Regions from separate parts of the Paenibacillus ottowii genome, predicted to be linked through region 4. Evidence: riboswitches for the same ligand, from Rfam matches in the RefSeq annotation. Region 4 holds a riboswitch; each other region holds the start of a gene.
What was found. A riboswitch is a leader RNA that binds a small molecule or an ion and turns the genes downstream of it on or off. The one in region 4 is predicted to bind cyclic di-AMP.
Positions count from the first base shown of each region.

Region 1 (7,547 bases), 1.6 Mb from region 4:
GGTATTAAAGGAAACATTAGGATCACGCAAAGTGGTGCTTGCTCGTGAACTGACCAAGCTGCATGAGGAATGGGTGCGGGGAACGGTGGAGCAGTGTCTTGCAAAACTAGAGGAAAACCCGCCGATTGGTGAATACTGTCTGGTCGTTGAGGGGAAAAACGAAGCGGAAGAGGAACAGGAACGTCAGGCATGGTGGCAAGACTTATCTTTGGAGTCTCATGTCGCGCATTACGAGTCAGAGGGGCTTTCCCGCAAGGATGCCATGAAGCGTACAGCCACGGACCGTTCAATTTCCAAAAGGGATGTGTACAACGCACTCTTATGAGTACATGTATAAACAAAAAAGGGCCTTCCAACGGTTGGGTTCAAACCGTGGAAGGCAACAAGGAGTATATATGAAAAAGGTTAGAATTAACAATCTCTGATAAGTCTATTATATACTAAAATTCTCAGTTTGTCACAGGTGTTGGGATTTCAGAAATGCAATCTTGGCAAACAATTTTCCCTTTGAAGTAAATTACGTTCTCAGCATTGCCGCAGAAGATACAAGCAGGCTCGTATTTTTTAAGCATGATGCGCTCGCCATCAACGTAAATTTCCAAAGCGTCTTTCTCTCCGATTCCCAGGGTACGGCGCAATTCGATTGGAATAACTACACGTCCGAGCTCGTCAACTTTTCTTACAATACCAGTGGATTTCATCATAATAAATCAGGCTCCTCTCGCCGTTTAAAATAATATAAGTGTCATGATTCGACAAAATTTTCTCTTTTCTGATATTTACTATACCAACGATTCCCAAAACAGTCAACCTTAAAAAAGTAGTAACAGCCTAATTATGCAAAAATATTTAGAACAAAGAGCTTTATTCATGTGGATTACCTTATTTTACAGATGATTTGTCTTATTTGTCGATTTGGAAATGTCGAAAAACGATAATTCGACAAAATACGACAAACGATGTCGAATAAGGGAGAGCGTTTAGGATTTTATTGTATTTTAATCCATTATTCCGAATATTAAAGGAGTTGATATCTTGCACCAGCCACTCAGTGAAGAAAAGGTTTTTAAGGACCCGGTACATAATTACATCCATGTTCAGGATACAGTGATATGGCGGTTGATCAATACGCCGGAGTTCCAACGCTTACGACGCATTCGGCAGTTAGGCACATCTTATCTTACGTTTCATGGAGCGGAGCACAGCCGGTTTTCACATTCATTGGGCGTGTACGAGATTACGAGACGTATTATTTCTCAATTTGAACGTGGAGATTTCCCCGACTGGCCGAAGGAAGAGAGACTGGTCGCTCTGTGTGCCGCTCTGTTGCACGATGTGGGGCATGGGCCATTTTCTCATTCGATTGAAGAAGCCTTTCATATGAACCACGAGGATTGGACATGTCGCATCGTACTGGGCGACACGAAGATCAACGCAGTGCTACGGCAAGTCGATGAGAAGCTGCCACAACAGGTGGCTGCGGTTATTGCCAAAACGTATGATAAGCCGATCGTAGTCAATCTGGTAACAAGTCCGCTCGATGCTGACCGTATGGATTATTTGTTGCGGGATGCTCATTCGACAGGTGTTAACTACGGGACGATTGATTTGGATCGTATTTTACGTCTGCTGCGTCCACATAACGGGCGAATTGTTGTGAAGGAGTCGGGTATGCATGCAGTTGAAGATTATCTAATGTCACGCTACCAGATGTACTGGCAAATTTATTTCCATCCTGTAACACGCAGTTCGGAAATCCTGTTGCGTAAAATTTTCAAGAGAGCAAAGGAATTGTTCAAAAATGGATATGAGTTTGGTTTTCTGCTTGATCCGCTGCCTGATCTGTTCAAAGGAGAGCTTACCGTGGAGCAGTATTTGATGCTCGATGAGTCTTTGATTCAGACAGTGTTTAGCCAATGGAAACGAGAAAAGGACGAAATTTTAAGTGATTTGAGCAGTCGGTTTATGGACCGTAGATTGTATAAATATGTAGAGATTGAAAATATGGATACAGATACTGTTAACCATATTCGAGAGGCATTGGAAAAGGCTGGATTGAACCCGGAATATGATCTTGAAATTGATTTTCCGACAGATCTTCCTTATGATGTGTTTCGAAAGGGCGGTTCAACGGACAACCAAATTTTGCTGCTCGGACGTCAGGGCGAGGTGCGGGAAATATCTGAAGTTTCGGAAATCGTACGTTCAATAAGTGGTATTCACCGTGGAAAATATCATATGTATTTTCCCCAGAATAAACTGAACGGGGTAAAACACAGGCTTCCTGCCGAAATAAGGAATTATTTTGTCAAACAATAGACAAACATATAGAAATGTAAGTAAAAAGAGGAGATGAAAACCTTGGATTTATTCGACACTCATACTCACTTGGATGCACCACAATTTGACGAGGATCGTGAAGAAGTTATAGCACGTGCTGTCGAATCAGGAGTAACACGGATGATCAATATCGGATTCAATCGTGAGACCATTCCATCCACCATGAAGCTGGCTGAAACGTATGATTTTATTTATGCGGCTGTTGGGTGGCATCCCCAGGATGCCATTACAATGCAGGAAGCGGATTTAGAATGGATTGCATCGTTATGCAGTCATCAAAAGGTTGTAGCGATCGGAGAGATCGGTCTGGATTATTATTGGGATACGTCACCAAAGGATGTGCAGCAGCGGGTACTTCGAAATCAAATTGGCCTGGCACGTGAGCTCAACATGCCAATTGTTATCCATAATCGAGATGCACATGAAGATATTGTGAGGATTTTACGAGAGGAAAAGGCGAGCGAGATTGGCGGAGTCATGCACTCCTTTTCAGGGAGTTGGGAGACAGCCAAAATGGTGCTGGATATGGGTTTCCACCTTTCATTTGGTGGGCCTATAACGTTCAAAAATGCCAAGCAGCCGAAAGAGGTACTGGCCCAGGTTCCACTGGACCGTCTGCTTATTGAAACGGACGCACCTTACCTGACACCCCATCCGTTTCGCGGGAAGCGAAATGAGTCAGCACATGTGAGACTGGTGGCAGAGGCAGCCGCCCAAATTAAGGGAATTACGGTGGAGGAATTGGTATCCATTACTACTCAAAATGCCTTGGAACGATTTGACATTAAGTGAAAAGGCGAAGAAATCAATCAAAATAAAGAGTTAGACGGAGCTAATTATGATTTTGTTGCAGTAAACTCAGGAATATTACAAACTTTTAACCGAATTTTTTAAAAAATGTACTTGAAACCTGCTTTACAACATGCATGGAAACAGGATATCATCTTTTCAGTGAATTGTTGTTGAGTGTAAACATCAACAACTCATTTCATGAACCAGTCTCGCTGAGTCCCTTTTACAGGGAACGGGGGAACCGATATGGCTTACAGTACGTCCGGCGTATGTGCAGGAGAGAATGTGTCTTCAGCAGCCGGCTCGACCGAAATTCAAATCCCGGATGGGATTGAACAGGTAGAGAAGCCGTATTTCGATTTCTTTCTGGGTCTTCGGGGTGAATGTGAGGGCGACCGCCATGAGCGGTTGACCTAAGCTAGGGCGACTCTCTACGTCCGAACCCGACAGCTAACCCCGTAAGCGTAACAAGAGAGAAGCCATCTCGTGCATGAGTTTTCCCGCATATTCACACATGCCGGAAGCCACGAAAGAGCTCTCTAATCTCTTTCTTTGGCTTTTTTTGTTGTGAATAAAAGAAAATCTGTCATCATACTGTGGTTAAACAGGGGAGGACAGCATGCCGCGAAGACGGGTACATGGTGCAGGACAGTCGCAGTACGGGCTTGTCTTGTAGAAAATCTGTTATAGTCACGTCAACGATCAACTATGTCTTACTCCAGACGGCGGGCTATGTAAGGAGGACGGAGGAAATGGGCATTTTCCGAAAAGGGGAGACCACCCATGAGTCACGCTCATCCAGCATGTCTTACGTATTGCGTTGGAAGCAAGAGAATGTGCGCCAGGCGGTTTTGGTTGCTATTTTTCTAATCGCACTAACGATTATGATTTCAATTCTGATGTACACGCAATCTAAAAAACAAGTCTTTTTTGTCATTGATGGTAAGGCATCGGCGGTAGAAACCCGGGAATCCAAGCTCCAAGATTTGCTCAATGAGCATTCTATTTCACTTCAGCCGCATGATACAATATCCATGCCGCTAAACGGAGCAGTACAGGATGGGGACCGCGTAGTTATTAAACGTGCCAATCAGGTTAAAGTGTCCTCAGGCAATAAGACGAAAAAGCTGTACACAACAGAAAATACAGTAGAGGGTGCGATTCGCACATCGGGCTATAAATTATCATCAATCGATAAAGTTTACCCTGCATTGGATGCCTCTGTTTCGGCTAACATGGACATAAAAATCGTCCGTGTGAAGAAACAGCAGGTTGCACAGAAAAAACAGGTGCCTTATCAGGTCATCAAAACGGCGGATCCAAGTCTCTATAAAGGCGATAATCGAGTCATTCAAAGTGGCAAATCGGGTGTGGTGGTCCAGCACGTTCAAAAGGTATACCATGATGGAAAGCTGGTATCCAAACAGCTGATCAACAAGGAAGTCACACAGAATCGCGTGGATAAGGTAATTGCAGTAGGAACGAAGAAAAAACCGGTCGTTCTGGCTGCTTCCGTCGGCCCTAGAGATGCGGTTAAGGCGACAACGGTTAGTTCGGGCAATGCTGTCCGTAAAGCGGGAATTAATTTTAAATATAGCAAGGTTTTACAAAACGTCTCCATGACGGCGTACTCCTCACAGGAGTCAGGTATTGGTACACGTACGGCCTCCGGCACGCGTGTCACGGAAGGACGTACCATCGCTGTCGATCCGAGTATAATTCCAATCGGCTGGTGGGTGTATATTGAAGGGGTGGGCTTCCGCCGTGCGGAGGATACCGGTGGCGCCATTAAAGGCCACAAAATCGATGTGTATTATGAGAGTTTAGGCCGGGCCAACCAATTTGGTCGCAAGCACGGTAAAACCGTATATGTTATCGGACCTGTAAAGCCAGAAATCAACTAAAACAGGTTGTGTATGTTGAGGGCAATGCGATAGTATTAACAACATAGTTATGCCATGCTAAGAAGAGGATATCCTCTTCTTATTTTGTTTTCAAAAACAGGGAAAGATAAATATATGTTGCTGTGTAGCAGTGGAGGTAAATGAAGATGATCAAGGAAGTGATCGTGGTAGAAGGCCGGGATGACACGGTAGCCATTCGCCGTGCTGTCGAGGCAGATACGATAGAAACTGGCGGTTCAGCCATTAATAAAATGACGCTGCGCAAAATTGCATTGGCGCAGGAACGGCGGGGGGTCATTATTTTAACTGACCCCGATCATGCAGGGGAGCGTATCCGTAAAATCATCGCCTCCAAGGTCCCCGGCTGCAAGCAGGCTTTTATACCTGAGGCAGAGGCCACGCGCAAAGGGGATATTGGTGTGGAGAATGCCTCGCCAGAAGCCATCAGACATGCCCTCGCGCGGGTACATACGACAGTAGAGGACGCCGAACCACTGATTGAATGGGCAGACCTGATTGACGCTGGACTTATCACCCACCCAAATGCTGCTGCACGCCGAATGGCCTTGGGGAATATACTGGGTATTGGCTATTGTAACGGAAAGCAGCTGCATAAACGGCTCTCTGTATTTCAGATCAGCCGTGAGGAATTTGCCAGTGCGCTGGCACAAATTGAAAGTGAAGGATTGTGATATCCGTATGACAGGGATTCAAGATATAGCAACACCGCGGCGTACGAAGGAAATTATTCAAAGGCACGGTTTTTCGTTCAAAAAAAGCTTGGGACAAAACTTCCTGATTGACCAAAATATTCTGAGCAAGATTGTAAATGCTGCTGGATTGGATGATACGAAGGGCGCCCTTGAGATTGGTCCAGGGATTGGAGCGTTGACCGAGAAATTGGCGCAATCTGCTAAGGTAGTTACTGCTGTTGAGATTGATCAGCGATTGCTGCCCATTCTTGAAGAGGTGCTATCCCCTTACGAGCATGTAAAGGTTCGTCACGGAGACGTATTGAAGCTGGATCTACGTGAGGTGTTTGCAGCCGATTTTGCAGACGTGAGTAAGGTGAGTGTCGTGGCTAATCTGCCATATTACGTCACCACGCCTATTCTGATGCGGTTGCTAGAGGACAAGCTTCCTCTGGAGAATATCGTCGTTATGATTCAAAAAGAGGTAGCTGAGCGTATGGCTGCGTCCCCTGGTACAAAGGATTACGGCAGCTTGAGCATAGCCGTGCAATATTACAGCGAGCCTGAGTTAGTCTGCACGGTGCCGAATACCGTATTTATTCCCCAGCCGAATGTTGAATCGGCGGTTATTCGGTTGCGTGTACGAGAAGTCCCTCCGGTGGAAGTAGTGGACGAGAAGCATTTCTTTGAAGTGGTTCATGCCGCGTTTGCCCAGCGTCGTAAAACGATTTCCAATAATTTAAAAAGCCGCTTCTTCACCAAAGAGAACAGGGACACGCTGGAACCACTTTTGCAACAAGCGGGTATTGAACCTTCCCGTCGAGGGGAAACGCTGAGTATCGAGGAATTTGCGCGTCTCAGCGCCGTGCTGCTGGAGGCCGGAATATCCTAAACTGGAACCAAACTGTGCATTCACCCATACGATATAGGAGGGGTGATACAGTGTGATGAGTTTAGGAGACTTGGTCGTTCGGAAATCGTACGGCGGTGATGTCACGTTTCGCGTTGAAGACATCCAGCGGGATAAAGCGATCATTAAGGGGACGGAATTTAGGCTACTGGCTGATTCCCCGGTGAACGATCTGGTCAGAGTGCCTGCAGACCAGATTAGCGGTAAGACTCAACAGGCCCACATCAAGGCTGGGGAGTCTCTTAATCTTTTGCAACGGGCACGCCAGCAGCAAGCTGCCCGTAGTCAGGCGGCTCTGATTGGAGAGTGGAGTGATCCGGTGGAGTCAACGTATTTTGAAATGCCGGGAAAGGTTCTTCATCTGGATGGAGATCCCGGCTATTTAAGAAAATGTCTTAGTCTATATGAACAGCTCCGTGTTCCCGCAGAGGGACATCACGTTCACGAATCGGCAATGGCGGATACGTTATATCGACTGCTTCCCCGCATTCGTCCTGATATTGTAGTCATCACCGGACATGATGGTGTGTTGAAGCAACCACAGCCTTACGATTTGTATAGCTTGAAAAGCTATAAAAATTCGCAAAATTTTGTGGCAGCGATTCAGGTAGCCAGACAATATGAACGTCATCTGGATTCACTGACAATTGTAGCAGGGGCGTGCCAGTCCCATTTTGAAGCGCTGCTACGTGCAGGAGCCAACTTTGCCAGCTCACCGGGGCGCATCCTGATTCACGCTCTAGACCCCGTTTACGTGGCTGCCAAGGCCGCTTTTACATCGATCCGTGAAACGGTCAATATGGGAGACTTGTTTCACCAAACCATCAGTGGCAGCCGCGGAGTGGGTGGAATCGAAACAAGGGGAAGTTACCGCATCGGTTTGCCAAAGCTTGAAAATTTATCAACGCT
Region 1 is NZ_CP191577.1:536,901-544,447, forward strand. Features, by position in the region: gene rsmI (16S rRNA (cytidine(1402)-2'-O)-methyltransferase) at 1-325, shown strand, start outside; gene ACQQ6X_RS02400 (AbrB/MazE/SpoVT family DNA-binding domain-containing protein) at 450-704, opposite strand; gene ACQQ6X_RS02405 (HD domain-containing protein) at 1,036-2,319, shown strand; gene ACQQ6X_RS02410 (TatD family hydrolase) at 2,362-3,132, shown strand; cyclic di-AMP (ydaO/yuaA leader) riboswitch at 3,333-3,613, shown strand; gene ACQQ6X_RS02415 (3D domain-containing protein) at 3,885-5,036, shown strand; gene rnmV (ribonuclease M5) at 5,183-5,728, shown strand; gene rsmA (16S rRNA (adenine(1518)-N(6)/adenine(1519)-N(6))-dimethyltransferase RsmA) at 5,736-6,620, shown strand; gene yabG (sporulation peptidase YabG) at 6,676-7,547, shown strand, end outside.
Region 1: it holds a riboswitch for cyclic di-AMP, as region 4 does, so the genes downstream of both, ACQQ6X_RS02415 (3D domain-containing protein) here and ACQQ6X_RS10415 (hypothetical protein) in region 4, are expected to answer to the same signal.

Region 2 (7,547 bases), 2.6 Mb from region 4:
TCTGTTACCATCCTCCACATCTTCTTGACTACCTATATTGATTTACGCCCCTAGGCAGGGAAAAGCGAAGGAGAAAACATTTCTCCTTCGCTTACTGAGATTACACTAGCGGCAATACTTAAAAAAGTTCTTATTTGTTTTCGTATTGCTTCAGCAACGCAGCAAGTTCGTCGTCCACCGCGCTTTTCTTATCCAGCTCTTTAAATTCTTCATCCAGCGATTTTTCCTTGGAAGCCATTTCGTTGCTCGCTTCAGCACGCGCTTCTGCTTGCAGCATTTTTTCCTCCATACGCTTCAATCCGGCTGTTGCTGTATCAGAGCTAAAGCCGTTCATCGCTTTGTTAATTTCAGTCTGTGCTTTAGCTGCGTTATAACGGGCAACCAGTGTCTCGCGCTTGTTTTTCATTTCTGTAAGCTGTCTACGCATTTCATCCAGCTTACCGCGCAGATTGTCAGCTGCAGCTTTATTTTGCTCATAACCAGCTTTGAACTCGTTCATTTTTTGCTCGGCAGATTTCTTTTCTTCCAACGCACGGCGAGCAAGATCCACATTTTGTGCTTTTGCAGCCGTGTGAGCCTGTTCTTCGCGTTTTTTCACCAAAGCTGCCTGTTCTTCATATTGCTGTTTGAATCTCTTTTCAATCGCAATTTGAGCGGCTACCGCTTTCTCTGCGTCTTCCAGATCCTCTTGCATATCACGAATGTATTGATCCGTCATTTTTACTGGATCTTCTGCCTTGTCGATAATGGCGTTAATGTTGGACATTGTAAGATCTCTTAATCGTTTGAAAATAGACATGTGAAGTTCCTCCTAGAGTTGAATGCTTAAATTTTAAGCTCTGTACACATGTTTACGCAAGCTTTGCAAAGAGGTTTCAAAATTATCTAAAAGCCGCGTAAATAAGGCTCTGGAATATCCGCCTGTACTTTTAGCTCACGTGATGCATGCAGCGCCCAGTAGGGATCACGCAGCATAGCACGCCCTATAGCTACCAGATCAGCTTCATTCTGCTGAACGACTCGACGGGCATCCTCATAATCATCCAATAAGCCGACAGCAATGACAGGCACATTCAGTTTTTCACGGATGGTATGAGCCAAATCCACCTGATAGCCAGCACGCGCAGACGGACCTCCGCTAGAGCCAATCGGACCCTCACCACCAGAAGAAATATGGAAAATGTCCACACCCGCATCACGATATCGTTCCCCTATGGCTGCTATGTATTCAACATCATATCCGTCTTGTACATATTCTTTGGCAGATATCCGCATAAGCAAAGGCATATCAGCAGGAAGCACCTCTTTAACAGCATGTATGACCTCGACACCAAACAGTGACAAATCCTGCCCATACTCATCTTCTCTGGTATTTGTTAATGGGGAATGAAATTGATGGATCAGATATCCGTGAGCGCCATGAATCTCTATCGTGTCAAAGCCAGCTTCTACCGCTCGGCGCGCCCCCTCTTTGTAAGCCTGAACCAGTTCCTTGACTTCTGCTCTCGTCAAAGCGTGCGGCTCTTTAAATCGCTCACTAAAGGGGATCGAGGACGGACCTACAGGTAACTCAGCGTCTTCGGCCTTGCGCCCAGCATGGCCTAATTGAATGGCGATTTTGGCACCATGCTTGTGGACTTCCTCTACAATTTTTTGATATGCAGGAATATGTTCGTCACTCCAAATGCCCAAATCACGATCCGTAATGCGTCCATCCGGATGAACTGCTGTCATTTCCACTATGATGAGCCCAGTCCCTCCTACCGCGCGACTTACATAATGGACATAATGCCATTCCGTCGGTTTGCCGTCCTTGGCCTCCACACTGTATTGGCACATGGGGGGCATGACAATCCGATTTCTTAATGAAAGCCCCTTTAATTGATAAGGAGTAAACAAGTCGGTCACTTTTATCCATCCTTCCCTCAGTCTGTATCATTATAGATAGCATCCCCATTATACACCAGCTATCACGGTATACCGAATCCTTTGTATGACTAACACTTACGAAAATGCTTCAGTTTTTGCTTATGTTTATGAGAATGTGCATTTCCTTCGTCATTTTCACGGATATCCATTTCATGATGTACTTCTCTTCAGTTGTATAGAGCTTCACTCATCAGCAGCATAATTTTGATAGGACAGGTACATAATAGCTGAGAGCACCACTAGGTACCACTGCACGGAAAGGGGGAATATAAATGCGGTACAGGAGAGCTTTGCCGTGTTTAGCGCTGTTACTAGCATTTTCAAGTTTTCCCGTATACGCGGACACGCCTCCCTATATTGGAACGCCCCATCCCAAGGAAGCTGCTGCCGCTACTACTGAACATCCAAGAAAAGATCGAGCTGCTCCAACCTTAGCGGTGCTGCGAAAAAAGCATGCGGACATTTTTAAAATGTGCGGCCCGCACACCCGCCAAATTGCCTTAACCTTTGATGATGTGCCCGATTCAAGGTATACGCCGCAGGTTTTGGACGTATTACACGCAAACGGCATCAAAGCTACTTTTTTTATCGTCGGTCATCGTGCTGAAAAACATCCGGGGATCATACGCCGTATCATCCGTGAGGGTCATGCTATAGGAAACCATTCCTATACTCATCCGGATTTCAGGAAGGCCACCCCCGAACGATTCCGCTACCAGATTACAAAAACAGAACGCATTTTAGAAGCGAGCGCAGGCTTCCGACCTAGGTTGATACGACCACCCTATGGTGAAATCACGGAGCCTCAAATCCAGTGGGCACGTCGTCATGGATACATGATTGTCAATTGGAATGTGGATTCTCTAGACTGGAAGGGATTAAGCAAAACACAAATTCAACGTAACGTAATCCCGGCTACCGGGCCTGGTTCCATTATTTTAATGCATGCAGGTGGAGGCCAAAGTTCTAATTTGCAAGGTACTGTCCAAGCCTTGCCAGGCCTAATCCACTCTCTAAAAGCTAAGGGCTACAAATTCGTCACAGTCCCCCGGCTGCTTCACACACCGGAACGACAATAAGAGTATGCTAAGCTTCGACGATAAACTCCAACTACGTAAAAATGCTGTCTTGACGAGCAGAATATTTCTGCTTGTAAGACAGCATTTTTTAGCGATAAGCAACTGGCCATGATAAAATATCATCCCAGTTACGAATTTTATGTTATACGACACAATAATAAGTTTACATAATACTTATTATGTTATTCAAAACACTTCTAGGGCAGAATGTTATTTATCAATGACGTACAGTTTCACATCTTGAAAACCGAAGTCGTTTACGAATGATTTATTGCCAGGGATAAAGATATCAATCCGCTTCCCGGTAATGGCGCTGCCCTGATCACGGGCCACGGCCACAAAAGAATGGTCCGGCAAGCCGGGATGGGAATAGCCTGTAACAAGTACCTTGGTTCCCATCGGAATGACTCTCGGGTCTACCGCAATAGTACCTAGCTTAAGCGGATTACCATAGTAATCAACTGCACCCCATTTGCCGTTTTCATCGGTTGCGGCAGAATATGCCGTTGCTTTAACATCAACCACTTTACTATAATTGAATGTCTTACCCCATGCTTCAATTGTTGGCTTCTCATTCGCTGTTGCTTTTTCCGTAAGAAGCTGTGGCTTCGAATCCGAAGCCGCCTCCACACTTTTTTCGTCTGGCACTTTAATCTGCAGACCTGCGTATATGTTGTTGGACGCAATATTCGGGTTAGCCTTCGTCAATTCATCAACTGATACTCCATAACGTTGGGCAAGCAAAAAGAAGGTATCGCCTTCTTTAGCAGTATGAAGCGAAGCAGCATCTGCTACTCCAGTTGTCTGTGCCAGCCCTGCAATTGCTGCGGCAAGCACCGCAAATTTCATAGCTTTTCCAATATGTTTTAAGCGTTTCAAAGATATGTACCTCCTCTGTTATGCCTGCGAGGTTAGCTGTCGGATTCGGGCTCAGGAGAAGCCCTATGCTGCGCAATTCACCCCTAGGTCATATTCCACACTTTTTATGATGTATTGGAATAATGGCCGTTATTACGTCCCCCGCACTTCCCATAGTTTGAGCCCAGCTCCTAAGTATTTATTATCATAAGTGCTGCCTCGGTAAGTTTTGGCTTACTGCATAATATCACAATTTTGTAACCTTATCTGCATGAAAATGTTGGGAACATTGAACATCATACTATACTCATTACAATTTTGTCATTAAGAATCCGTTTTTTGTTACGGAAATATGGAGATATGGTGACAAAAAGAGAAAAGCCCTCCGTGAACCATCGTCACGAGAAGGGCCTTGTCAATATTTTATAAAAGCATTTTCTTACAGTACTTTAGCAAGAAAGTCACGAGTACGATCATGGCTTGGAGTACCAAAAACTTGCTCTGGCGTGCCTTGCTCTATAATTTGCCCGTTGTCCATAAAGATGATCCGATCCCCTACCTCACGGGCAAAGCCCATTTCGTGCGTCACGATCACCATCGTCATGCCGCCTTCAGCGAGCTTCTTCATTACGTCTAGAACCTCTCCAACCATTTCAGGGTCCAGAGCAGAAGTAGGCTCATCGAACAGCATTACGTGCGGCTGCATGGCCAAGGCACGTGCTATCGCAATACGTTGCTTTTGGCCGCCGGATAACTGGTTCGGGTAGGTGTTCTTTTTATCCTCAAGACCTACGGTTCGCAGGAGTTCCAGCGCGATTTTTTCTGCTTCTTTCCCCGACTGCTTTTTCACCTGCGTTGGTGCAAGTGTCAAATTCTGCAATATCGTTTTGTGCGGAAACAGATTAAAATGCTGGAAAACCATTCCCATCTTCTCCCGGGTCGCATTAATGTTATGACCACGGGCAGTAATCGGCTCACCCTCAAACAAAATCTCCCCTTCTGTTGGCTGTTCCAACAGATTCAAACAACGCAAAAACGTACTTTTTCCCGAACCACTCGGTCCGATGATGACGACTACTTCACCCTTAGCGATATCTATATCAATGCCTTTTAAAATTTCATTTTTACCGAACGATTTACGCAGTTGTTTAACGGTGATCACTGGCTCTCAACTTCCTTTCCCATAAACCCAACAGCTTGGATAAGCTGAACGTCATTACAAAATAAATAGCGGCTGCGATTACGAACGGGCTTAATCCTTCATAGGTAATATTCTTAATGACCTGGGCTTGGTACATAATATCCACCATCCCAATGGTCGAAATAATAGATGATTCTTTAATGATGGTAATGAACTCATTACCAATAGCAGGCAATATAGATTTAAATGCTTGCGGTAAAATGACATGACGCATTGCTTTGCCTCGCCCCATCCCGAGCGAACGGGCAGCTTCCATCTGTCCACGGTCTACGGCCTGAATACCCGCACGGAAAATCTCAGCCAAATATGCCGAGCTATTCAGAGACAATGTGATCACACCCGACTGGAGTGGGGTAAAATTGATACCCAGCGTCAAAGCAACTCCGTAGTGAATGATCATGAGCTGTACCAGCATAGGTGTACCGCGAAGGATCTCGACATATGTGGTACCTAACCACTCAATGATACGTATACCACTCATTCGCAGCAAGGATATGATCAGACCAATAATGAACCCAAACAATACTCCGAGTGCAGACAACAACAGAGTGTAGCCAAGACCCGTAGCGTAAAGACTACGGTATTTCATAAATATATCTACAATACTATTCGAAGAAACCTGTCTGTCGGCAGACAGTGCACTCGCTTCTGTAGAAAACTTCTCAATCGCCCCCTCCGCTTTCAGGCGAGCCAACGTTTTATTTACAGAGGCAAGCAATTCAGTATTTCCTTTACGGATACCTACGGCAGTTTCTGCACCTTCATCTTCAGGTACTGCCTTGGCAAGTGTTACGGTACCGTCTAGCGTGTATCCTTTAGCAACGGTATCTTCGATTACAACTGCGTTGACACGCTTGGTCCGAAGCTCGAGTACCAGATCGGATATTTTATCCAACGAGGTAACCGAAGCATTAGGCACTTTTTGTGCAATTTCTTCTTGTATACTCCCCTTCTGTGCACCGAGCTTCTCTCCTTTCAGAGCAGCCATCGTTGAATATTTGTCCTTATCCTCCGGGCGTACCATAATGACTTGTTTGGAGTGATAGTACACATCCGAAAAATCAATGCTCTTTCTGCGCTCATCCGTCGGTGTCATACCGGACAGTACCAAGTCTACACGACCACTTTGCAGAGCAGGCAGCAAGGAATCAAAGCTCATGTCCTCTGGGACCATCTCTGCGTTCAGATCCTTGGCGATTTCCTTGGCAATCTCCACATCGAACCCAACAATGGTTTTCTTACCGTTAATGACTCTATAAAACTCATACGGCGGAAAGTCGGCACTCATGCCCACTACAAGTTTTTTCTGTGGTTTTGCTTCCGTTCCGTATGCATTGAGCATGGGAAGACCAGCCAACAGCAAGATAACCGCCGTCAAAACCAGGGCGGTAAAACGATATGCCTTTTTCAATCTTTTTTTCTCTCCTTAAATTCTTTATAATAAATAAGATTGTGTCATTATAAATGAATATGCATGATTATGCAATGAATGTTATAGTACAAATTTAGTTCATCTTTCGCACGACCTACATTACAGCTTATATAAAGGAGTTTTCAGCATGGATTTTAAACAGACCATTCAACACACCATTGAGCAGCATGCCGAACGGTTTAAGGACATTTCGCTATATATTGGCGCAAACCCTGAACTTGGAAACGAGGAATTTCTGGCCTCTGCCCGTTTAAAAGAGGAACTTGTTTTTCACGGATTTGATGTTCAGGCACCCGTATTGGGTATAGAAACAGCCTTTATTGCTACTTACAAAGCAGCCAAGCCTGGACCCGTCGTTGCTTTTTTGGCAGAATACGATGCCCTGAAAGGACTGGGACACGCCTGTGGGCACCATTTGATATGTATGATGAGTACAGGCGCTGCCGTTGGTCTCAAATCGATCATCGACGAGACTGGTGGAGAAATACGTGTATACGGCACGCCTGCCGAAGAAACACGCGGTGCCAAGGTTCCAATGGCAGCGGCTGGATTGTTTGATGATTGCGATATAGCGATGATGACACATCCCTTCGACCGCTACGAAAAATCAGGAAAATCGCTGGCGATTGATGCTGTGCAATTTGAGTTTTTTGGTCAATCTGCTCACGCCGCTGCCAGTCCACACGAAGGGATTAATGCTTTGGACGCCGTGATTCAAACATTTAACGGGATCAATGCATTTCGGCAACAGGTGAAAAGCACAGTACGTATCCACGGCATCATTAATCAAGGTGGGCAGGCTGCCAATATTATTCCTGATTACGCCTCAGCCCAATTTTATGTGAGAGCCGCTACGCGGCAAGAACTAAACCCGCTTACCCGCCGGGTAATTCAAATTGCTGAAGGAGCTGCTTTACAAGCCGGGTGTCGTTTGGAAACCTCCAATTATGAGACTTCTTACGATGAAATGGCAACTAACCGTGTACTCTCTGACACTTTTACCGCAAATTTAATACAGGCGGGGATTGCACAAGAAGATATTACAGAA
Region 2 is NZ_CP191577.1:4,725,856-4,733,402, reverse strand. Features, by position in the region: gene ACQQ6X_RS22080 (DUF350 domain-containing protein) at 1-1, opposite strand, end outside; gene ACQQ6X_RS22075 (PspA/IM30 family protein) at 131-799, opposite strand; gene ACQQ6X_RS22070 (NADH:flavin oxidoreductase/NADH oxidase) at 886-1,908, opposite strand; gene ACQQ6X_RS22065 (polysaccharide deacetylase family protein) at 2,202-3,008, shown strand; gene ACQQ6X_RS22060 (3D domain-containing protein) at 3,219-3,887, opposite strand; cyclic di-AMP (ydaO/yuaA leader) riboswitch at 3,894-4,061, opposite strand; gene ACQQ6X_RS22055 (amino acid ABC transporter ATP-binding protein) at 4,306-5,028, opposite strand; gene ACQQ6X_RS22050 (ABC transporter substrate-binding protein/permease) at 5,015-6,478, opposite strand; gene ACQQ6X_RS22045 (M20 family metallopeptidase) at 6,627-7,547, shown strand, end outside.
Region 2: it holds a riboswitch for cyclic di-AMP, as region 4 does, so the genes downstream of both, ACQQ6X_RS22060 (3D domain-containing protein) here and ACQQ6X_RS10415 (hypothetical protein) in region 4, are expected to answer to the same signal.

Region 3 (7,547 bases), 2.1 Mb from region 4:
TTACCGCACCGTTGATGCCCCCTTGAGCACAAACGGAGTGGGATCTTTTGACCGGAACCAAAGAAAATAAATGCACGTGGACTCCCGCCTCTGCCGCCTTGATCGTAGCCATTAGACCCGCCAGACCGCCGCCCACGACAATAATGTTGGATGCTGCCATTTCTGCTCACTCCTTCTTTTCAGGATTTGTACGAAATCCCCTTTTCCAATCTAAAATAAAATCTCAACACGATGTATCAATTAAATGACTCATTTACAGTAGCTGTTTAAAAGGACCGTATTGCACCAAGGCTGTGGCCATTTGCTGGAATTCCGCGCTGCGGAATGCAAACAGAGAGGCGATGAAGCCGATCGACACCACCACAAACAGGGTCATACAGATGTAGGAAGATACCTTTTGGGCACGTGGTCCCACGGTAATCCCCCAACTGACCATAAACGCCCATAGACCATTAGCAAAGTGAAAGGATGCCGAAACGACGCTGATTAAATACAAAATAAAATAGACCGGATTCGTCACTATGCCATGCATTACGCCGCCTAGCTCCTCATGAGTTACATTACCCAGGGCCACCTGAATGCGTGTGTCGTATACATGCCAGATAATAAATACAAACGTAATGACACCGGAAATACGCTGGAACAAAAAGCGCCAATTGCGCGAATAGCCAAACCTTTTGACATTCGGGTCAGCCTGATAAGCGATATACAAGCCATAGATTCCATGGAACAGTAATGGCAAGTAGATAAATAATGTTTCTAGCACAATAACCAGTGGCAAACCATTCAGGAAGGCCACGCTGCGATTAAACCCTTCCTTCCCGCCCTCCACCGCTGTGAAGTTCGTCACCAAATGCTCAACAAAAAATAGAGCCAATGGAATGACGCCAAGAAGCGAATGCAGCTTTCTGGAATAAAATCCTCTCATCTAGGTCATGCTCCCTTCTCCCAATAATAGCGTTTTCAATAGTAATATAACATATAAAATGACAGTTCCCGACAGGAAATGTCCAACAAGGTGTCCCTTAAAAGGAAAAACAAAAGTGTGAACATCTTGTGTCGCTTTCATGTTACTCCTTTTCGGCTTATAATGGAATTGCAATATACGTATTAATTATTATGCCTTTTTTGCATATAGAGAGGAAGTGGATGATTTGTTTGAGGATTTGAACGCTTTTGCCGTCGTTGTCGAGCAGTCCAGCCTGAATAAAGCCTCCAAACTGCTGAATCTGTCCCAACCTGCCCTGTCCCGTAAAATTGCCAAGCTGGAGGAAGAGCTGGGTGTCCATCTCTTCGATCGCCGCGGCAAACGGCTCGAAATTACATCGACTGGCCGATTTGTATATACTTTCGCGCTGGAGCAGCGGCAACGACAGCTTCGTTTCTTACAAAAGCTCTCCCAGCACAAAAATGAAGCTCAAAGCATGCTTACACTGGGCGCCAGTCTCACGACACTCCAAACGACGCTGCCGACCCTTGTCGAAGCTTTCATGAGCAAGCATCCTCAGACTGAGCTGAAGCTACTCACCGGCAAAACGCATGAAATTGTCGCCTTTATACGCGACAAAAAGGCAGACGCCGGTATAGTCGGGTCTGCCATTCATGAAGCCGGACTGCGTTGCATTCCGTTATTTGACGATCATTTGGAGCTAGTCGTTCCCATCGGACATGAATTAACAGCCAAGACAGGAACAGTCTCGATGAAGGATTTGCAAGGATTGCCGATGATTATTTTCTCCAAAGGAACCTGGTACCGCAGCCTAACGGATGACTTGTTCCAACGCAGCGGCATTATGCCGGATATTCGTATGGAGATTGACTCCTTTGAGGCAATTGTACGCCTGCTTCCCACCTGCAAGGCATCCGCTTTGCTGCCCAAATCCTATTTGCGCAGCGAACTGCTGCGAGATAATGGACTTACTGCATTGTACTTGCCTGATTTGAAGGAGACACGTCGAACGACCTCCCTCATCTACTCAGAAACGGCCGATCTCGGCCCGACAGCACGACGCTGGATTAGCGAGACGCGTGCATCGTTTGCAGGCCACCGTATGGTGTAGAGGGTCTAACCCTCTTCATTGATGTTAACAACCTCATCCTCAAAGCGGCCGATATTATCGTTGGAGCCGATAATGACCATAATATCGTCTGCTTTCAGCCGATCCATAGCTGTTGGTGCGATTAAGATACCATTCGCCGTATGAAGCGCCACAATACTGCAGCCAAAGCGGGTGCGAGCATTTAATTCTGCTAACGTTTTGCCATTCAAACATGCAGGCACATTGAGTTCCACAATGCTGTATTCCTTGGACAGCTCCAAATAATCGAGCAGATTAGGCGTGACCAGTTGATGCGCTACCCGGATACCCATATCCCGTTCCGGATAAATGACCCGGTCCACACCAAGCTTCTCTAACGCACGTCCATGTAGCACAGATATGGCTTTGGCTACGACTTTTCTCACACCCAGCTCCTTCAGCAAAATGGCGGTCAGGATGCTTACCTGAATATCATCCCCAATCGCAACAATGCCGCAATCGAAATTACGGATGCCCAGTGATCGCAACGCATCTTCATCTGTGGCGTCTGCTACGACAGTATGTGTCAGGATCTCACTCATACTGTCAACAACATCCTCATTCCGATCAATGCCTAGCACCTCGCACCCCATATCCACCAATTGCAAAGCCAGGCTTGAGCCAAACCGCCCCAAGCCAATGACTACAAACTGCTGCGTTTTCATATCTACTCGAAAACTCCCTTACCCTATAATTATTTTACCTTCTGGATGACGATACAATTCCTTACCCTTTTTCGGTCCCAGGGCATAAGCCAGCGTGAGCGGGCCCAGCCTGCCTGCAAACATTGTCAGAGTAATCACCAGCTTGCCTACAACTGTCAAATCAGGTGTAAGCCCCATAGACAGTCCTACCGTACCAAATGCAGACACCGTCTCGAACAAGATCATCAGAAAATGATGATCCTCGGTTGCGGACAGAATCATCGTCACGCCGATCACGAACAGCAGCCCCAGCAATGTAATGGTCAAAGCCTTATAAATTCGTGCTTGCGCAAGTCGATACCGGAACAGCACAATATCTTCCCGTCCCCGCAGCATCGAAAACACCGCTCCAATGAGCAGGGCAAACGTAGTGGTCTTAATCCCGCCTCCAGTGGAGCCAGGCGAAGCCCCAATAAACATGAGTATGATGATAAAAAACTGCGTTGCCTGCCGCAAGCCTGCAATGTCCAGCGTATTGGCGCCTGCGGTACGGGGGGTAACGGACTGGAATAAAGATCCCAGCACTTTCCCCCCCCAATCCAGCGAGCCAAGCGTCTTCGGATTCGTAAACTCAAATACAAAAATGACGAGCGTCCCGACTACAATCAGAACGGCTGTCATGCTGAGCACCACCTTGGTATGCAAGGACAGTCTCTTGCGCTTGCGGTATTCTACCAGGTCTGACATCACGACAAAACCAATACCACCGGAAATAATGAGGAACATGGCTGTAAAATTAACAATTGGATCATATACATAACCTGTCAGGCTGCGAAATTCACCGAACAAATCAAAACCAGCATTATTAAACATGGAAATCGCATGCCAGATTCCAAAATAAATCGCTCTGCCTACCGGCATATCAAACGACCAGCGAATCGAAAAAATGGCTGCACATACGCCCTCAATAATCAACGAGTACCATAGGACCTTGCGGATCAATCCGACAATTCCCTCGACAGAGGTCTGATTCATCGCTTCTTGCAAAATAAGGCGCTCCCGCAAGGAAATGCGACGTTTGAACACCAGCCCGATCAAGGTAGCCATGGTCATAAAGCCAAGACCGCCGATCTGAATCAGCGCAACGATAACAATTTGACCAAAGGTTGTAAAAAAAAGTCCTGTATCCTTAACAACAAGCCCGGTTACACAGGTCGCGGACGCAGCCGTAAACAAGGCGTCTATAAACGCAAGTGGCTTCCCCGTTGTATTGGAAATGGGCAGCATTAACAATAAACTACCTATAAGAATGATAATAGCGAAGCCTGCAACGAATATCTGCGGTGGAGAAAGCCGAAGCCAGCTTGCATTGGGATTCATTTATTTATCACTTCTCTCCTAAATCCTAAAAAACTATAAAAACAGTGATTTAATACGGTGTAAACCCGCTACGCGTTCCATTTGTCTTCCGATCGTCGCTGCCCCTGATTTTTTAATTTTCCAAACCTTAAATAACTATAATTAGCATTCCCTGAAAACAGGAAGAATGCATGTTAAACACTACCCGGCCCCCTATGCTATTGGCGGGCAGCAGCGAAGGGGGCAGAATTGTTCTGAAGAAGCGGAGCGTTTGCCTTTATCTCCGGATTTTAACCATAAAAGGGTTTATACAATCAAAAAATCCGGGGATAACAGCAATCGGAAGAATAATCTGAACCCGCAGCGGCCTAACCAATCCAAACACTTTTATACACACAAAAAAAGACACCGGAAAACCGAGTGCCCCTGACTTGGTTCCTGCCCATAGCCTACGAGGTTAGCTGACGGATTCGGACAGTACAGTATGCCCTATTTACACTCCCGTTCCATCTGGATCGGCTGTAAAATTCACCCCAGTAACATGGTTCCCCCGTTTTCTCATAGAAATTCGGCTTAAATGTATATCATTACCTAACATATTTCATAGGCATTGCCTCAAGATTATAATCCTTCTCTATCCAGATCACAAAATCGATTTCGTCGAAAAAACGTGAAATTAGCTTTAATTTGTGAATGGGCATCGTTTAATCACAGCTTATCTAATTTTATTAAAACTTTACAGTGCTTTCACTCTATTTTCATGAATATCGCTGGTCTGTTGGCGGGAACCTGTGCAGTATGATATCTTTAATGGATGTTCTTATTTACAGATTAAGGAGGAAACTCATGAATCCTATCGGGAAACCGGTCGTGCTCACGGCCAACTTCAAAAAATTAGGCTTGCTGGGCGGGGTTGGCCTGATTTGCTTTTTTATCTTTCAATTGCTTCTTCCCTCGCTTAGCAATCCAAGTCCGGAATCATTGACGAATGCAAAGGTCATCAGCAAACAAGAAGCAGTCATACACGCCCTCGACTTTGCCCGTTCCGAACTGGGCTATACGGAATCACAGCCAGAGAAGCCGGTTGTGACCTATCAGGCTGAAACGGATTTATACGGTTATTTATCCAGAGAAAAACTGCTTCAACAGTACGATCGCACATGGAAAAAAAATTATCCTTATGAAACCTTTCGGGTTGATTTGCCTGATTCCTCAGGGAAGGGCAAGCTGCAAATTCATGTGGATTTATCCACTGGGAAGGTCGTTAGCTTTAAACGGATCACCTCCAGCACCAATTACACACAGGCTGATGTTTCTACGGATGAACAAGCACAAAACAGGCTTGTACGTATAGCTGAGGGCGACATGACGCTCGAAGCCAAGGAACAGGCTGCGGCGATATGGATCAAACGCTTTGGCTTTAAGCCATCCGAATTAAAGCTCGCGACCACTGAGGGGGATGGTGGGTTGAAGTATACCGTGGACGAAAAGAAAATCGGCGCCTCGGTACTTACACTGGCTTTTACTTTTGAAGACGGGGATGTTCGCTCGTTTACCCAAAGCTTTTCGGCCCCTTCGTCCTACACCGACTATGTTAAAAAGCAAACATACTGGGCAAATTGGATGACTTATGCGGGTTATGCCCTATTTAGCTTTGTTCTGGGCGTGCTTGCCATTGTGTATGCGTCACTCACTCGACGACATACTTCATTTGTACGCGGTATTGTTCTGTCCATTGTATACTTTATTGCTAGTGTAGCTGGGACAATGAACATGCTGCCTTTGCTGCAATCTGAAGCAGGCAGTAAGGGTATGCTTATCTTTCTTATGATATTCCAGATTGGTGTAACCTTTTTCATGGCTGTCGCCATCTATTTCTCCTTGGTCGGTGGTGACGGGCTTATGCGTCAGGTTGGACTCAATGCATGGCCACGTGCCAAAGAGCCTGGCTACGGGCTGTATGTACTTCGCAGTATGTATGTTGGCTACTTGTGGGCCTTCATTTTACTCGGCGTACAATCCATTTTATTCTTTGTACTAGAGCGCACATTTAATACGTTCTCCACAACAGACGCCACGCAATCCCCTTACAATATGGCTTATCCATGGCTACTACCGATTATGGCCTGGATGGCAGGGATTGGAGAAGAGACTGTCTACCGTCTGTTTGGTATTCCGATGGTCAAAAAAATAGTCAAAAATACGTTTGTTGCTTGTCTGATCACTACGCTTATTTGGGCACTGGGACATACGCTTTATCCGATCTATCCGGTAATTTCCAGACCTATTGAGCTGACTTTTCTTGGTTTGCTGTTTAGTTTTGTGTTCCTGCGTTACGGCTTTATCGCCGCTATGTTCAGCCACGTTATTTTTGACAGCATACTCATGGGGCTCAGCGTAATAAGTCTGGGAGACACTGTAAATGTGAGCGCCGGTCTATTCTGGATCTTACTTCCGGCTATTGTCGGTTACATCATTTATTGGTTTAGCCCTAAAAAGCCTAATCGAATCATGTTCGAAACCGTGAAAAAAGAGGAGCCGTATCCTACGACTCCTCCTCCCGAAGGGCAGCTATAATCTGCCGAGCAAGCTTATCCCCAATAGAGAGAGGCCGGAAGTCTTCGACACTGGCCTCTCTTATTTTTTTGAGCGATCCAAAATGCTTAAGCAACAACTTACGCCGTTTCTCTCCGATGCCCGGAATGGAATCCAACTGGGAAGTTACCATTGATTTGCCGCGCTGCTCGCGGTGGAACGTAATGGCAAAACGGTGAACCTCATCCTGAATCCGTTGCAGCAGATAGAATTCCTCGCTATTGCGTGCAAGTGTCACGGCTTCTAATGTTTCCCCCTTCAGTAGTTGGGAAGTTCTGTGTTTGGCGTCTTTCACCAAACCACATACAGGAATAAACAATCCTAATTCATTTTCCAATACATCGGTTGCCGCTTTTATTTGTCCACGTCCACCATCGACAATGATCAAGTCGGGACGCTCCAGATTTTCCTTCAGCACACGTTCATATCGACGCCGAATAACCTCGCGCATCGTTTCATAGTCATCGGGTCCCTGCACAGAACGGATCTTGTATTTTCGATACTCCTTCTTCGCAGGCTTGCCATCAACGAAGACGATCATGGCCGAGACTGGATCGGAACCCTGAATGTTGGAATTATCAAACGCCTCTACCCGATGCAGACTATCCAGCCCAATGGCACGTCCCAGATTGCTTGCAGCTTTGGAGGTTCGCTCTTCATCACGCTCGATCAGCTTAAACTTCTCATCCAATGCAACACGTGCATTTTCCGTAGCCATACCCGTCATTTGCTTTTTCAGCCCACGCTGTGGCACAAGTACTTTTACATCCAACCATTCAGCCAGAGCGAGAGCTGCCGCAGATGGGTCCTCCAATCCACCGGATAGTTGAGTTTCTGTTTCTGTTTCTGCATAAGATGCACGTGCTTCGGC
Region 3 is NZ_CP191577.1:4,292,403-4,299,949, forward strand. Features, by position in the region: gene sdhA (succinate dehydrogenase flavoprotein subunit) at 1-160, opposite strand, end outside; gene ACQQ6X_RS19970 (succinate dehydrogenase cytochrome b558 subunit) at 254-928, opposite strand; gene ACQQ6X_RS19975 (LysR family transcriptional regulator) at 1,155-2,060, shown strand; gene ACQQ6X_RS19980 (potassium channel family protein) at 2,066-2,743, opposite strand; gene ACQQ6X_RS19985 (TrkH family potassium uptake protein) at 2,762-4,102, opposite strand; cyclic di-AMP (ydaO/yuaA leader) riboswitch at 4,513-4,665, opposite strand; gene ACQQ6X_RS19990 (CPBP family intramembrane glutamic endopeptidase) at 4,928-6,658, shown strand; gene uvrC (excinuclease ABC subunit UvrC) at 6,627-7,547, opposite strand, start outside.
Region 3: it holds a riboswitch for cyclic di-AMP, as region 4 does, so the genes downstream of both, ACQQ6X_RS19985 (TrkH family potassium uptake protein) here and ACQQ6X_RS10415 (hypothetical protein) in region 4, are expected to answer to the same signal.

Region 4 (7,547 bases):
AGCAGCTGCCGTATTCCATACAGCAGGAAAAACAGATGTAGCAGAGATTAGTGATGCCTATTATCTGCTTTCGCCCTTACTCGGAACCACACTTGCAAGCATACTGTTTGGGGTGGCGTTACTCGCCTCAGGTCAAAACTCGACCGTAACAGGCACTTTAGCCGGACAAATCGTGATGGAGGGCTTCCTGAACCTTCGTCTCTCACCTTGGTTGCGTCGTTTGGTGACCCGCCTTATCGCGATTGTTCCAGCGGTCATCGTCACAGCGATTGCAGGTGAAAAAGGTGCCGAAGAGCTGCTTGTGCTGAGTCAGGTTATTTTATCCATCCAGCTCCCTTTTGCCATCATTCCATTATTGCTCTTTACCAGTGACAAAAAGATTATGGGTGAATTTGCGAATAAAATGTGGCAAAAGGCACTAACCTGGATCGTGACCGGGATCATCATTATCTTAAATGTGGTACTCATCATCCAAACAATTTCAGGCTGACAGAATGTTTGCAAGTAACCAGTAAAATAAAAGGTATTCCAGGAGGCAAAATAGCCATGGAATACCTCTTTTTTCATGCTCCCCGTACCCATCACAAATGGAATACTCCCCAATTGTAGAATGCTCGTGAGCACAACACGTGTAATGGTTCTTGGGATGAAGCCAAATATCCATCAAATAATGATACTTCCTTTGCAGCGACCCACCCCAGAATATCCCAATCCGTAGAAAAAAGGTATCCCTCCAAACTTATCGCTAGGGGATACCTTTTTCATCCATCTATGGCTTAACTGGAGTAACTTTCATTAGCTCTTCAAGCGCGAGATTCAACTTGAGCACGTTCACACGCGGCTCGCCGAACACCCCGGCGCTGCGGCCTTCTGTCTGCTCCTGCACCAGTGCCTTCAGCCGGTCCTGCTCAATCCCCGTCAAGCTGCTAATACGCGGAATTTGAGCCTGTGCCGCCTGTGGCGAGATGTGCGGGTCCAGCCCGGAGCCAGAGTTCGTGATCAGGTCCAATGGGACCTGGCTGATGGGTACATCCGGGTTATGCTTCTGCCAATCCGCAATAGAATCCTTGATCCGCTGCACCAATGCCGGATTGGACGGCGCATAGTTACTTGAGCCTGAACCTGCCCCATTATAATCAATACTTGATACCCGACCTTGGAAAAACGCCGGATTGGTAAAAGACTGTCCAATCAGCTCAGAACCGATCACCCGCCCCTCCGCATCACGAAGCATACTGCCATTTGCTTGCTGCGGAAACAGGATCTGCGCTACCCCTGTGCTGACTAGCGGATATGCCAATCCGCACAACAGGATCATTAGCACAGAGGTTCGCAAAGCCACTCCAATAACCGTACTTCCTCGCATCTCTTGTCTCTCCGGTTGATTTTCCGATACTGCCTTCGTTCCTGTACGTATGTTATGACCTTGTCCGCCAGATCCTACTTTTTCATGTGCGGCAAATCTGCGTCCAGACAACATCCGATAAAAACCACTCATGTCGCTCACCCTTTCTGCGCTAAATCCACAAATGCACTAGCAAATCAATGGCCTTGATGCCGACAAACGGTACCACCATACCGCCCAAACCGTAAATCAGTAAATTCCGTCCCAACAGACGATCCGAGCTCATCGGCTTATACTTTACACCCTTCATTGCCAGCGGAATCAGAAGTGGAATAATGACTGCATTAAAAATAAGCGCCGATAAAATAGCCGATAACGGGGAACCCAGCCCCATGACATTCAATGCACCCATTTGCGGAATGGCCAGCATGAACATCGCCGGAATGATGGCAAAATATTTGGCAACATCGTTCGCAATACTGAACGTTGTCAATGCCCCGCGCGTCATAAGCAGTTGCTTCCCGATGGCGACCACCTCAATAATTTTGGACGGATCGGAATCCAGATCCACCATATTAGCAGCTTCCTTGGCCGCGACCGTACCGCTATTCATGGCAAGACCGACATCTGCCTGAGCCAGTGCAGGCGCATCATTGGTGCCGTCTCCGGTCATGGCCACCAGCTTGCCCTGTTCCTGTTCACGGCGGATAACTGCGATTTTGTCCTCCGGCTTGCTTTCGGCGACAAAGTCGTCCACACCTGCTTCACGTGCAATGGTAGCAGCAGTCAGTGGATTATCACCGGTACACATAATCGTACGGATACCCATTTCCCGAAGCTGATCAAAGCGCTCCTTCATACCTGGCTTTACCGTATCCTTCAAATAAATAATGCCGTATATCCGATCATCCAGTGCGACTGCCAGCGGTGTACCTCCTTCTGCGGCTACCTGATTCGCTTTTTCCTCTAGATCGGCTGGAATACTGCCTTTTTGCGCTACAATCCACTGCCGGACAGAGTCCACGGCGCCTTTACGTACTTTTCGTCCATCGGCGAGATCTAAGCCACTCATCCTGGTTTCTGCCTTGAACTCGATAAAGGCTCCACCTGCTGCCAAGGATTCGTCCAGCGTGTATTCCTGCTTGCGCATCAATTCCAGCACCGAACGTCCCTCAGGCGTCTCATCTTTTAGCGAACTCATCGCTGCCCATTTCGCTAGTTTTGCCTTTTCTATACCATCCACCACCACAAATTCACTCGCCATCCGGTTTCCGAAGGTGATGGTACCCGTTTTATCGAGAATCATCGTATTGATGTCCCCGGATGCTTCTACCGCCTTGCCTGACATGGCCAGCACATTAAATTGGGTAACCCGGTCCATACCGGCAATTCCAATGGCTGACAAAAGACCGCCAATCGTGGTCGGAATCAGACAGACCAGCAATGAAATTAGTACGGGAACAGGCAAATCAATCTTAAAATGGCGGGCTATCGGAGCCAGCGTCACCACCACAATGAGAAAAATAATCGTCAAGCTGATCAGCAATGTATTCAGTGCAATTTCATTTGGCGTTTTTTGCCGCTGTGCGCCTTCTACAAGCGAAATCATTTTATCAATAAACGTCTCACCCGGCTCAGTCGTAATCCGCACCTTAATGCGGTCACTGACCACCCGCGTCCCGCCAGTTACCGAGCAAAAGTCACCGCCCGATTCCTTGATGACCGGAGCTGACTCTCCCGTAATCGCAGATTCATCCACCGAGGCCAGACCTTCAATGACCTCACCATCGCTTGGAATCATTTCGCCCTGAGAGACGATTACCACGTCACCTTTACGCAATGCTGTCGAGCTGACCACCTGAATCTCATTCCCGACGAGCTTATTAGCTTGTGAATCCTGCTTGGATTTTTTCAAGGAAGCAGCCTGTGCCTTCCCCCGTCCTTCCGCGAGCGCTTCGGCAAAGTTAGCAAAAAGCAGCGTGAACAACAGAATAATAAAAACAGCCAAGTTAAAGCCCATCTCATTACCGGCTCCAAAATAACCGGGAAGCATCAGCATGAGCAGCACGACTAATGTACCGATCTCAACGACGAACATGACAGGATTTTTCATCATGATCATCGGATTTAATTTTATAAAGCTATCCTTGACCGCCTGCTTCAAGATGCTTCTATCCAGCATGCGTTTGCGTTCTTCCTTCATGATCAAGCACCCCGTTCATCCATTCTCATTTTCTTCTTCATGCTCTTTCTTCATTACATGGTCAAAAATTCAGCTACAGGCCCTAATACAATCACCGGCAAAAAGGTTAACGCACCAATCAACAGGACAACTCCGATTAGAATAGCTCCAAACAGCTTGTTGTCCGTGCGTAGTGTGCCCGTCGTCACCGGGGTTGGTGCTTTGGCATTCAATGAAGCCGCTACAGCCAGCAATGCAATCATGGATACATATCGTCCAAAGAACATAACTGCCCCTGTTGTTACATTCCAGAATACGTTGTTATCTGCAAGACCTTCAAATCCTGAACCATTATTTGCCGCAGATGATGCATATTCATAAAGTACCTGAGTCAACCCGTGGTATCCGGGATTAGAGACTGCATCGTATCCCCAATGGCCCATAAACGCAAGCGCAGTTGGAGCGAGAATAAGAAACGGATGTACCAAAATGGCAATCGCAATCAGCTTCATTTCCTTGCCTTCAATTTTCCTACCCATAAATTCTGGGGTTCTTCCAACCATCAGTCCACATATAAACACCCCCAGAATCGCATACATCAGCATGTTCATCAGCCCGACGCCCTTGCCGCCAAAAATGACGTTTAGCATCATTTCTCCCAAAGCAGCCATACCACCTAGCGGGGTCAGTGTATCATGCATATTATTGACCGAACCTGTCGTTGCCGCCGTTGTAACCGCAGTGAATAATGCCGATTGTCCAATACCGAAACGAACCTCTTTCCCTTCCATGCTTCCCTGAGATGCATCCATCCCCAGTGTCTGGATTAACGGATTACCTGTCTTCTCCGACACATATGTAATGGATAGAAAAATAAGAAACAATACCATCATCGAACTGAAAATAATCCAGCCCTGCTTGCGATTACGGGCAAACAATCCAAAAGTATAAGGCAGCGAAGCAGGCATTACCCACATGGCCAGAATTTCCAGTACGTTCGTCCAAGGACTTGGATTTTCAAAAGGGTGCGCAGAATTAGCTCCAGCATAACCGCCCCCGTTCGTACCCAAATGCTTGATAGATTCCAGCGAAGCAATGGGTCCCATAGCAATCTGCTGCTGTGTACCGCTTAAAGTTGTAATATCCGCCGTAGATTGTAGCGTTTGCGGTACCTTTAGCCCTACCAGCACCAGCGTAAGCACAAAGGCAAGCGGCAGGAAAATCCGTATGATGGCTTTAATAAAATCTTGAAAAAAATTGCCCAGCCCTTCACCGCGCCGCGTCAAACCTCTCATAAAAGCCGCAGCAACCGACAACCCGGATGCAGCCGAAGTAAACATCATCATCGTGACAAATGCCATCTGTGTCAGATACGTAAGCCCGCTTTCACCGCTATAATGTTGGAGATTCGTATTGGTCATAAAGCTGATTACGGTATTAAAGGCCAATGATGCTTCCATATTACTGTTTCCAACCGGATTGCCCGGGAGTATCGCCTGCAAGCGCAATAGCAGGTAGCTGATCCCCACAAGCACCACATTGGTTGCAATGAAACTCATAGCATACGTGGTCCAACGCATGCTTTCCTGTTTCTTCAAGCCTACAGCCTTATAAATCAGCTTTTCCGTTCCACCAAAAATCCGATCCGTCCGATTCGGTTCATTTGAAAATACGTGATACATATAGGTACCCACCGGCTTTACCAAGAGCAGCAACATGACGATCACAATTCCAATTTGCAGTAGCTCCATCCTCTATTCCTCCTTAAAATGCTCCTGCATTTGGAACAACAGACCTGATTCAGACATCCATTGAGTGCACACGTTTGCGAAAATGACCCTCTGATGCTTCATTCTGGATCTGCTGTTCCCGCCTGCTCGATCCTATGATTGACTAGAACCTTTCAGGATTCAGGAGTGCGTAGATTAAATACACGAACACAACAATCGTGAGCCCTAGCACAACGATCATCCTTTTCGCCCTCCTTTTGAGGTCTGCACATCACACCAGCGTATAAACAGCAATATCACTCCATAACTCACAGCCATTACGAGCAGCATGTATAAATCCATCATGTTCCTATCCTCCGTATCGCTCCTCAGATTGTCATTTTTGATTCTGTCATAAAATCATAAAGCAGCTATGCTATAAGTGCTTATCCGTTCAGCAAGAAACCCACCTCTCCGTTCAATGTGTAGATCACATGGTCCGCTCCCAATCCCCGATAAACTCCTTGTGGATTACAGCCGTGCGTAATAACATAGATCGGTTCTGATGTTAGTGGCCGACATATTTGCAGGAAACGGCAAGTTAGATTCAAGCTGTTTTCGAACAAATACACACTACCAATTTCTTTCTTAGGAAAATTCCATTTTCCCGCTTGCATCGTATTGATGCGCACAATGTGCTCCACACCCATTTTTTTGAGCTGTCGTTCCTCCTGGGTGCTGTTTGTGAGAACTGCAAACGCCAATTTTTTGAACATAAGCAATTTCACAAAACTTCTGCCCGCTTCATTCGGTGCAGTGACAATAATTAACCGACCTTCCATCAGTAGCTCCTCTCCCGGTATAAAAAGACAACAAAAAGAAGCCGAAGGAAAAAGGCTTCCTCCGGCTTCATACATTCCATGATAAAATAAACCATGGCTGCACACGGCGGTTTGTTGCCTCTCCCTGTACGCTTACGAGGTTAGCTGTCGGATTCGGACGTGAGAGTCGCCCTATTTACGGCACTTGACCGGAAAATTCACCCCATGAGACACACGGCTTTCAAAGCCGTACATGCTCGTTGGTTCCCCCGCTTTTGCAACTGCAAAATTCAGCGCTTTAGACAATTCGTTGTTGCTTCATTGTTGTTAATTTGAAATTACGTCTTGAATCATACACCCGTGCAAGGAAGACTGTAAAGCTCAACAGAGAGGCTATAAATCGGCCTTTAGAGCATAGAAGATTAATAATAACGCTTACAACACATCTATGCTTCTCACATCTCTCCAAAGCTCTGTATTTCACCCCTTTTCAAAAATGACAGGCATGTCAATATTGGCGTAGGGTGAGGCATGATTGCTCCTTAATTGTAAAAAGGAAAGAAAATACGCTATATGTACCAGATAATTACCGATTAAACCCGTTTTTATGAGAAAGAACTCCTCAATTAGCCCCATTTGAAGCGCAATTTACCGTTTTGAACAAAAGATGATTTTACAATAGTTCAATGCGTGTATACTCTTCCTAGCTTGCAACCCTTTCTTAAGTTGTTTACAATTTAATTGTAGATTATTGAACGAGGAGGAATAGCATGAGCGTATATGAATATAATGCGCAGACCCTGCAAGGAGCGCAAATTCCTATATCCACATATGAAGGGAAAGTTCTTCTTATCGTGAATACTGCCAGCAAATGTGGGTTAACCCCCCAATATAAAGCACTACAAGAGCTATACGACCAGTATCATGAACAGGGGCTCGAAATTTTGGGATTTCCCAGCAACCAGTTTGCCAAACAAGAGCCGGGTTCCAGCGAGGAGATCTCCGAGTTTTGCCAACTCAATTATGGTGTGACCTTTCCGATGTTCGCCAAAACAGATGTCAATGGTGATCAAGCTCACCCTTTATTTCGTTACCTGACCCACACTGCTCCGGGCGTATTGGGCTCTAAAGCAATCAAATGGAATTTTACTAAATTCTTAATTACACGAAAAGGTAACGTATTTAAGCGTTATGCGCCGCAAACCACTCCAGATAAGCTTGCAGGAGATATTGAAAAGCTTTTGCAGGAAAACTGACAATCTTTCTTCGTTACAGTTAACGAGCGATCCGTTGTCATAGGGTCGCTTCTGTGGCGAGATGTATAAAAAAAGTTAACAAAAAAAAAAGCACCCCTTCACGTAAAACGTGTCAGGATGCTTTTTCAACTAAGTATTGCACATAATGCGGTCGAGAGGACTCGAACCTCCACGGGCGTACGCCCACTACCCCCTCAAGATAGCGTGTCTGCCATTCCACCACGACCGCATGTC
Region 4 is NZ_CP191577.1:2,174,671-2,182,217, forward strand. Features, by position in the region: gene ACQQ6X_RS10390 (Nramp family divalent metal transporter) at 1-490, shown strand, start outside; gene kdpC (potassium-transporting ATPase subunit KdpC) at 770-1,498, opposite strand; gene kdpB (potassium-transporting ATPase subunit KdpB) at 1,518-3,548, opposite strand; gene kdpA (potassium-transporting ATPase subunit KdpA) at 3,602-5,278, opposite strand; gene kdpF (K(+)-transporting ATPase subunit F) at 5,421-5,498, opposite strand; gene ACQQ6X_RS10415 (hypothetical protein) at 5,683-6,078, opposite strand; cyclic di-AMP (ydaO/yuaA leader) riboswitch at 6,192-6,363, opposite strand; gene ACQQ6X_RS10420 (glutathione peroxidase) at 6,828-7,313, shown strand; tRNA gene ACQQ6X_RS10425 (tRNA-Leu) at 7,460-7,542, opposite strand.